2 linked regions of the Verrucomicrobium spinosum DSM 4136 = JCM 18804 genome follow. The protein of the gene in region 1 binds, or shares a complex with, the protein of each later gene. Links are inferred from orthologs where the notes say so. Each region holds a gene or a part of one and is shown in the gene's direction. Other genes may lie near its edges.

Region 1 (5,853 bases):
AGGGGGCTGCCGTCTCTGCCGAGGTGGTACTGCATGGTGGGGAGTCGTTGGGGGCGGGAGGCAGGGGTGACAGGATGGCCGTGCCCATCAAGCACCGTGCACGCCAGAGTCCTGCCACTTCCTGAATGCTTCGCGAGATTTTTTCAACCCTAAATGCAACCTGCCCTGGCTGGTTAGGGGGCGGAGAGATTTGGCGGAGGCGGGATCGAAAAATCCGTGTTACCGTCCCTTCTGCCCACGACACGTTTGCCGCGGATCTCCGCCTTGCTGAGGAAGAGGGGTGCCTCAGGGTTCTCCCCGTCCTTTTGCCCAGCGCCCAGATACTCGTAGCCAGGAGAGCTATTGCTGAGAGGGCAGCGCAAAAGGCTGCTGTACACCTCTTGCTCCAGGATGCCGTCGGTGACCAGCGCGTCCAGGTTGTCCGGGTACTTGCCTTCGTGGTCCAGGGCATAAATTTTGCACGCCGTCACCAGTTGCCGGACATTGCTGATGGACTTGGTGATGTTTCCCCGCTCCTGGATGCGGGTGAAGGTGGGTAGCGCGAGGGATGCCAGAATGCCGACGATGGCGAGGGCGATGGAGGCGTAGCCCATCACCAGGCCGGCCACCGCCATGCCCTTGCCCCCGAGTGACCCACCGGACTGGCGCACTCGCGTGAGCGCCATGTGGCCAAGGACGATGGTGATGATCGATCCGATGCCGCACAAGCCGAAGGTAAAGATGGAGATGATGCCCATCACCAGTGCGGCAATGGCCAGACCATTGGTGGGGGAGTGGTACTCCGGGGCCACGGAGGAGGAGAGCGGCACCTGGGTGACCGGGGCGCTCTTGATCTTGGCCGCAGGGGTCATCTGCCCAAACAAGGTGCTCAGCGGCACCCAGTCGGCCTGCCCTTCCTTCCACCCCAGATCCGTTGCTTGAAACTTGCCGTCGAAAAGTCCATGGCGGATTTCTTCGGCGGTGAATTGCCCCAACTGCTCACCATTGCGCGCGACATGATAATCCATGCGCAAGACGCTATGGATTTTGCTTGTGGACGTCAAGATTTCAAAGCAACGGCCAGAAGCGTCTGAAAGTGCGGGCTCTTTGCCTCACGATCCACGAGCCGGATCTCGATGTTTTGGAAGCCTGCCCGCTCCAGCATTTCATGAAGTTCCACCTCGGAAAAGCCCAGCCAGACATCGGCGTACAGCAGCCGCGCTTTTTCGAAGCTATGGCGGAGCAGGTCCAGCACAATGACCCGGCCGCCGGGCTTTAGAATGCGGTGCGCCGCCGCGAGGGCGAGCTCGGGCCTGCCGGCGTGGTGCAGGGCCTGGCTGAAGAGGGCCACATCCACGCTGCCATCGGTGATCGGCGGGTCTTCGATGTCGCCCAGCCGGTAGTCGAGATTGGCGAAGCCATGCTCCTGCGCGAGGCTGGAACCGTAGGCCACCATTTTCTCGGAATTGTCCACCGCAATGACCTGCCGCGCATGCTGCGCCAGCATCTGGGAGACCACCCCCTCACCGGCCCCCAGATCGGCAATGACCAGCGGGGGAACGAAGTGCAGCAGCATCTCCCCCAGCGCCTTCCAGGATCGGCCGGGAATGTACTGGCGGCCAAATTTGCCCGCCAGAGCGTCGAAGTAGGATCGCGCGGTGTCAGCGCGCTTCCGGCGCACGAGCTTGAGGGAGGTGAGGTCATGTTTCGCCTCATGCAGTTCCTGGGTGGCGGCGTCCAGCAGCGCCAGGAGGTGCTCGTGGGTCTCCTGATCCTTGGGCCGTGGCGGCTGCAACTGGTACAGCCGGTTCTTCCCAGACCGGCGGTCGGTGACGAATCCCGCCGTCTTCAGGCGGGCCAGCTGCGCAGAGATGTTGCTCTGGCCCAGGGCCAGAATCTCCTGCAGCTCCGCCACAGAGAGCTCCTCATGACGCAGCAGCGCCAGGATGCGCACGCGGGTGGCATCGGAGAGAAGGGCGAAGGATTTGAGAATTGACGACACGAGAGGAGGTAGTAACGTATCAACGCATCATCATTTGTAAATACGAACTGAAACCCGATCCATGCCAAGCTCCTACATCTTCTCCTCTGAATCCGTCGGTGAAGGCCATCCCGACAAGGTTGCCGACACCATTTCTGATGCCGTACTGGATGCGTGCCTTGCCCAGGACAAGAACAGCCGTGTGGCCTGCGAAACCTATGTGAAGAGCAACATCGCCATTGTCGGCGGTGAGATCACCACCAAGGCCAAGCTCGACTACGTCCAGATCGTGCGCGACGCCATCCGCGAGATCGGCTACGTGAACAACGACGACGTCTTCCACGCAGATCAGGTGTTCGTCATGAACATCATCACCGCCCAGTCTCCGGACATCGCCCAGGGCGTGGACGCGAAGAAGGCCAAGGGCAAAAAGACCGCCGAGCAGGGCGCTGGTGACCAGGGCCTCATGTTCGGCTACGCCTGCAATGAGACCCCTGAGCTCATGCCCGCGCCCATCATGTACGCCCACCGCCTGGGCCGTGAGCTCACCGCCATCCGCAAGGCAGGCAAGGCCGCCAAGTGGCTGCGCCCCGACGCGAAGAGCCAGGTCTCCGTGGAGTATGTGGACGGCAAGCCGACCCGCATTGTGAACGTGGTCATCTCCACCCAGCACGCTGCCGGCGTGGAGCACGCAGAGATCGAGAAGTTCTGCATCGAGAAAGTGATCCGCAAAGTTCTGCCGAAGAACATGCTCACGAAGGACACCGAGTTCCTCATCAACCCCACCGGCAAGTTCGTCGTCGGCGGCCCGCAGGGCGACACCGGCCTGACCGGCCGCAAGATCATCGTGGACACCTACGGCGGCATGGGCCGTCACGGTGGCGGCGCCTTCTCCGGCAAGGACCCCTCCAAAGTGGACCGCAGCGCCGCCTACATGGGCCGCTGGGTCGCCAAGAACGTCGTCGCCGCCGGCCTCGCCGACCGCTGCGAAGTTCAGTTCGCCTACGCCATCGGCCACCCCGAGCCTGTGAGCGTGCACGTTGACACCTTCGGCACCCACAAGAAGTCCGAAGACTCCATCATCGCCGCCGTGCAGAAGGTGTTCTCCTTCAAGCCCGCCGACATCGTGAAGCAACTCAACCTCCTGCGCCCCATCTACAGCAAGACCACCAACTACGGTCACTTCGGCAAGGACGATGCTGATCTTACCTGGGAAGCGATCGACAAGGTCGCGGCGCTGCAGAAGGCGACCAAATAAGACAGAAGACACCAGACTGCCAGACACCAGACATCAGACCTGACCCCGGCATGGCGCATCACAACTTTGAGGAACTGGAAGTATGGAAGCGGAGCGCCCGTCTGGGCGTCGCTGTTCTCCAGCTTGCAGATACCTTGACGCTTTATGCGCTGCGAGATCAGATGGCCCGGTCTGCCATCTCCATCGCTTCAAATATTGCTGAGGGTTCTGAGCGAGATAGTGACAAGGAGTTCCGCCGCTTTTTGGCGATAGCCAAAGGCTCTGCTGCGGAACTCCGCACTCAGCTCTATCTCGGTCAGCGAGCCGGGCTGCTTACTGCCGAAAGCGCTGCTCCCCTGATCAGGGAGGCAAAGGAAGTTTCCTCCATGATTCAGGGTCTGATCCTCTCGCTCACCAGGGCATCAACTTCGGTCTGCCTGGTCGCATGGATCAGTCTGGCGTCTGGAGTCTTCTAGTCTGGTGTCTCTTCTCGTAAGCCATTTCAACGAACCAAAACCCCGAACCACCACCACCACCACCATGAGCAACCGCGTTATTCAAACTGAAGACTACAAAGTAAGAGATTTCTCCCTGGCCGATTTCGGCCGCAAGGAGCTGGACATTGCCCAGCATGAAATGCCCGGCCTGATGGCCACGCGTGAGAAGTACGGCCCTAAGAAGCCCCTTCAAGGCGTCCGCATCACGGGCTCCCTGCACATGACCATCCAGACCGGCGTTTTGATTGAAACGCTGACGGAACTCGGTGCCGATGTGCGCTGGGCGTCCTGCAACATCTTCTCCACCCAGGACCACGCTGCCGCCGCCATCGCCGCTGCCGGCACCCCGGTGTTCGCCTGGAAGGGCGAGACCCTGGAAGAATATTGGTGGTGCACCTGGAAGGCCATCATGTTCCCCGGCGGCAAAGGCCCGCAACTGATCGTGGACGACGGTGGCGATGTCACCCTCCTCATCCACAAAGGCTATGAAATGGAGAACGGCGACACCTGGGTGGACACCCCCTCCGACAACCACGAAGTGTCCGTCATCAAGGCTCTGCTCAAGCAGATCGCCGTGGAGCAGCCCGGCATCTTCCACGAGATCGTGAAGGAGCTCAAGGGCGTCTCCGAAGAGACCACCACCGGTGTGCACCGCCTCTATGAAATGGCGAAGGCTGGCAAGCTGCTCTTCCCCGCCATCAACGTGAACGACAGCGTCACCAAGTCCAAGTTCGACAACCTCTACGGCTGCCGTGAGTCCCTGCTGGACGGCATCAAGCGTGCCACGGACGTGATGATCGCCGGCAAGGTCGGCGTCGTCTGCGGCTACGGCGATGTGGGCAAGGGGTGCGCCGCTGCTCTGCGCGGCATGGGCGCCCAGGTCATCGTGACGGAAATCGACCCTGTGTGTGCCCTTCAGGCCGCCATGGAAGGCTACCGCGTCATGCCGATCGAGGACACCCTTGGCACTGGCGACATCTACGTGACCACCACGGGGAACAAGGACATCATCACCGTGGAGCACATGGTGAAGATGAAGGATCAGGCCATTGTTTGTAACATTGGCCACTTCGACAACGAGATCCAGGTGGACAAGCTGGAGAAGCTTGCCGGCATCCAGAAGCTCAACATCAAGCCCCAGGTGGACAAGTACACCTTCCCCGCCGGCAACAGCATCTACATGCTGGCAGAAGGCCGTCTCGTGAACCTCGGCTGCGCCACCGGCCACCCGAGCTTCGTCATGAGCAACAGCTTCACCAACCAGACGCTGGCCCAGATCGAACTCTGGGAAACCAGGGACTCCCGCCCCATCGGCGTGACCGTGCTTCCCAAGAAGCTCGACGAAGAAGTGGCCCGCCTCCACCTCGGCAAGATCGGTGTGAAACTCACCGTCCTCTCCCAGGAACAGGCCGACTACATCGGCGTGCCAGTGGACGGCCCGTACAAGACGGACCACTACCGCTACTAAGCGGAACAGGCCCCCCTCACCGGGCGGCTGGAGATGGACTCAAAACGCGGTCCCCTGAAAAGGGGGCCGCGTTTTTTTGGATCTTGGTTCGCAGGGGAGTGATGGAGTGATGGAGTGATGGAGTGGTGGAGTGGTGGAGTGGTGGAGTGGTGGAGTGGTGGAGTGGTGGAGTGGTGGAGTGGTGGAGTGGTGGAGTGGTGGAGTGGTGGAGTGGTGGAGTGGTGGAGTGGTGGAGTGGTGGAGTGGTGGAGTGGTGGAGTGGTGGAGTGGTGGAGTGGTGGAGTGGTGGAGTGGTGGAGTGATGGAGGGGCGGAGTGATGGAGGGGCGGAGTGATGGAGGGGCGGTTCGGGGGAGTTATGTCATGAACCCTGTGGATTTGTGCGATCTTGATGCTGCGGTGGCATTGCTTCCTGAACCCGGAGGGTTCGCCATGCATAGCCATGGGTGAAGGGAGCGTAGCGAACGCAACCCATGGTAAGTGGCACTGGGCAATCTACCGCGGAGCGGTAGGCCCATGGCGGCCAAGAATTCCACCAGGTGCATCCCGTGAAGGACGGCAGCGGTTCGGTACGCGATGGGCCTACCGCTCTGCGGTAGCAGGCAAACAGACCCATTCCATGGGCGGCCCTTTCCCGATCTGTGAGCTCGGTCGACCAGGGGGTAATTACACGTCTTGGCGTTCGGTGCGGG
Region 2 (2,971 bases), 880 kb from region 1 along the record:
AAGCTGCCGGTGCCCCCGAAGGCGCTGCCGAGGCACCCAAGGACAAGGGCAAGGTCGTGGACGCCGACTTTGAGGTCGTTGACAGCGACAAAAAGAGCTAAGACTCCCCCTTTGAAGCACGCGGCATCCCCCCTCTAAAAACGGGTCCGATCCCGTGCTTCAACCGCTTTCCGCGTCCCGCTTCCGACGTGGATTCAGTGACCGACAGAGATTTCCCCACAGCCGGTAGCGACACCGCATTTTTGAAAAACGGCGCGCTACCGACTGGGTGAACCAAACCAAAACACAACAGAAACCCGAAAAGCATACAGCATACCAACCATGGCTACCAAAATCACACCTCTGGGCCGCCGCGTCCTTGTTAAGCGCGTTACGAGCGAGGAAAAGACCGCGGGCGGCATCTTTCTGCCCGACACCGCCAAGGAAAAGCCCCAAGAGGCTGAAGTTCTCGCTCTCGGCACCGGCAAGGATGACGAAGGCAAGGACGTGACTTTCACGGTTGCAGTCGGCAACAAGGTGCTCATCTCCAAGTACGGCGGCACGGAAGTGAAGCTCGACGGCGACGACGTGCTCATCATCAACGAAACCGACATCCTCGGCATCATCGCCTGATTGCGGGCGGATCCTCTCCACTTAACTCAAACATCGAATACCTAAGAACATGGCTAAACAACTCAACTTCGACGAAAGCGCCCGTCAGGCACTTCTCCGTGGTGTGCAAAAGATCGCCAGAGCGGTCAAAGCCACCCTCGGGCCTTCCGGCCGCAACGTGATCCTCGAGAAGAAATTCGGTTCCCCCACGATCACCAAAGACGGTGTCACCGTGGCCAAGGAAATCGAACTCAGCGATCCCTATGAAAACATGGGCGCCCAGCTCGTGAAGGAAGTCTCCTCCAAGACCAGCGACGTGGCCGGTGACGGCACCACGACCGCCACGGTGCTCGCCGAGGCGATCTACTCCGAAGGTCTCCGTAACGTGACCGCCGGTGCCAACCCGACCTCCCTCCAGCGCGGCATCCTCAAGGCCACCGAGGCCATCGTGGCCAAGCTGAAGGAAATCAGCCAGCCCGTGACCAACGCGACCGAAATCGCCCAGGTCGCCACCGTCTCCGCCAACTGGGACACCGAAATCGGCAACATCATCGCCGACGCCATGGACAAAGTGGGCAAGGACGGCACCATCACGGTGGAAGAAGCCAAGAGCATCGAGACCTCCCTCGACGTCGTGGAAGGCATGCAGTTCGACAAGGGCTACCTCAGCCCCTACTTCGTGACCGATGCTGAGAGCATGGAAGCCGTTCTTGAGAACGCCCTCATCCTCATCCACGAGAAGAAGATCAGCAACCTGAAGGACCTCCTTCCCCTGCTTGAGAAAGTGGCCCGCACCGGCCGCCCGCTTCTGATCATCGCTGAAGATGTCGAAGGTGAAGCCCTCGCCACCCTCGTGGTGAACCGCCTCCGCGGCACCCTCAACATCTGCGCCGTCAAGGCTCCTGGCTTCGGCGACCGCCGCAAGGCCATGCTTGAAGACATCGCCATCCTCACCGGTGGTCGCTGCATTACCGAAGACCTCGGCCTCAAGCTCGAAAACCTTGAGCTCACCGACCTCGGCCGCGCCAAGCGCGTCACGATCGACAAGGAAAACACCACCATCGTTGAAGGCGAAGGCGGTTCCGAGGCCATCGCCGGCCGTGTGAACCAGATCCGTCGTCAGATCGACGAAACCACCAGCGACTACGACCGCGAGAAGCTCCAGGAGCGCCTTGCCAAGCTCGCAGGCGGTGTGGCCGTCATCAACGTCGGTGCTGCCACCGAGACCGAGATGAAGGAAAAGAAAGCCCGCGTGGAAGACGCTCTGCACGCCACTCGTGCAGCCGTTGAGGAAGGCATCGTCCCAGGGGGCGGTGTTGCCCTCATCCGTGCTCAGGCTGCTCTGGCTGAGCTCCAGCTGACTGGCGACGAAGCCACCGGCGCTGACATCGTCCGCCGCGCCATCGAAGCACCTCTCCGCCAGCTTGCCGCCAACGCAGGTCTGGAAGGCGCCCTCATCGTGGCCGAAGTCAAGAAGGGCTCCGGCAACAGCGGCTACAACGTCGCCACCGGCGAATACGTGGACCTCATCAAGGCCGGCGTCGTTGACCCGACCAAGGTCACCCGCAGCGCCCTGCAGAACGCCGCCTCCATCAGCGGTCTTCTCCTCACCACGGAGTGCCTCATCTCCGACATCCCCAAGGAAGAGAAGGCTGAGCCTGCTCACGACCACGGCGGCATGGGCATGTAATTCAGTGGTTCGGTAAGCCGGTAAAACGGTGAACCAATAACCCAAGCATCAGCGGGTCGCAGGAAACTGCGGCCCGCTTTTTTGTTTTCACAAACCATCAGACAGGGCTCAACAACTCCAACGCGAACAAGAGTCGCGAAGCGTCCTGGAGTGCCGGTGGCTCGACACCGCTTTCGCGGCTCTTGCCATTACCTATTCAGTCTGTAGCTTTCCCCGAAGGGGATATCTACCACAGCCCAGTGGTTGGACGAGCCTCAAGCGAGTCAAACCCTGGGAACCTCCGGAGAGAGATGATCAGGTGGGGCGGCCAACTGCATCCACTTTCTCCCCACCGCCATGAACGCCTCCACGTCAGATGGATGCGGTGTCATGTGCTGCGTGCGCTCCCCGAGCTTCCCATGCGTAGGTCATTTTGAAAAACTGCCGGACCACGTTTGCCCGCCCAGGCGCCTCGTCAGACCACTGGCAGCACAATGCCAACAGACATGCTGGCGGAGGCACGGGATAAGCCAAAACGCATCCGGCAGGCGAAAGCGGTGTCAAGCCACCGACACTCCAAGACACTGGCGCGCGCGGAATCTATGCCAGGCGAGTTGCGCGCTCTCCAGCGTTTTGCGTCTTGCAGTCTTGTGTCTCCCCGCGCAGCGGCTCTCACTTCAACACAAAGACCACCGTCGCTCCCACCAGCGC

Evidence for each region. Proteins that work in one complex are often made in the same cells at the same time.
Region 2: the proteins of metK (region 1) and groL are in contact, whole or in part, in a cryo-EM structure (PDB 8P4O), measured with the Escherichia coli proteins. The link is inferred for Verrucomicrobium spinosum DSM 4136 = JCM 18804 from one-to-one orthologs.

Annotation. Positions count from the first base shown.
Region 1 is NZ_ABIZ01000001.1:1,619,149-1,625,001, forward strand. Bases 1,178-4,130 are described here. They hold metK (methionine adenosyltransferase), read left to right. Parts: upstream 1,178-2,042; coding sequence 2,043-3,218; downstream 3,219-4,130. Other genes in these bases: VSP_RS06410 (ArsR/SmtB family transcription factor), read right to left, coding at 1,178-1,981; VSP_RS06420 (four helix bundle protein), read left to right, coding at 3,269-3,673; ahcY (adenosylhomocysteinase), read left to right, coding at 3,738-4,130. In the rest of the region: VSP_RS38980 (DUF4190 domain-containing protein), read right to left, coding at 1-35; VSP_RS38985 (DUF4190 domain-containing protein), read right to left, coding at 174-1,007; more of VSP_RS06410, read right to left, coding at 1,040-1,177; more of ahcY, read left to right, coding at 4,131-5,162; VSP_RS34150 (hypothetical protein), read left to right, coding at 5,280-5,480. UniProt on the Escherichia coli protein: Catalyzes the formation of S-adenosylmethionine (AdoMet) from methionine and ATP.
Region 2 is NZ_ABIZ01000001.1:2,496,695-2,499,665, reverse strand. It holds groL (chaperonin GroEL), read left to right. Parts: upstream 1-661; coding sequence 662-2,281; downstream 2,282-2,971. Other genes in the region: VSP_RS10140 (hypothetical protein), read right to left, coding at 2,933-2,971; VSP_RS10150 (co-chaperone GroES), read left to right, coding at 322-612; dnaK (molecular chaperone DnaK), read left to right, coding at 1-101.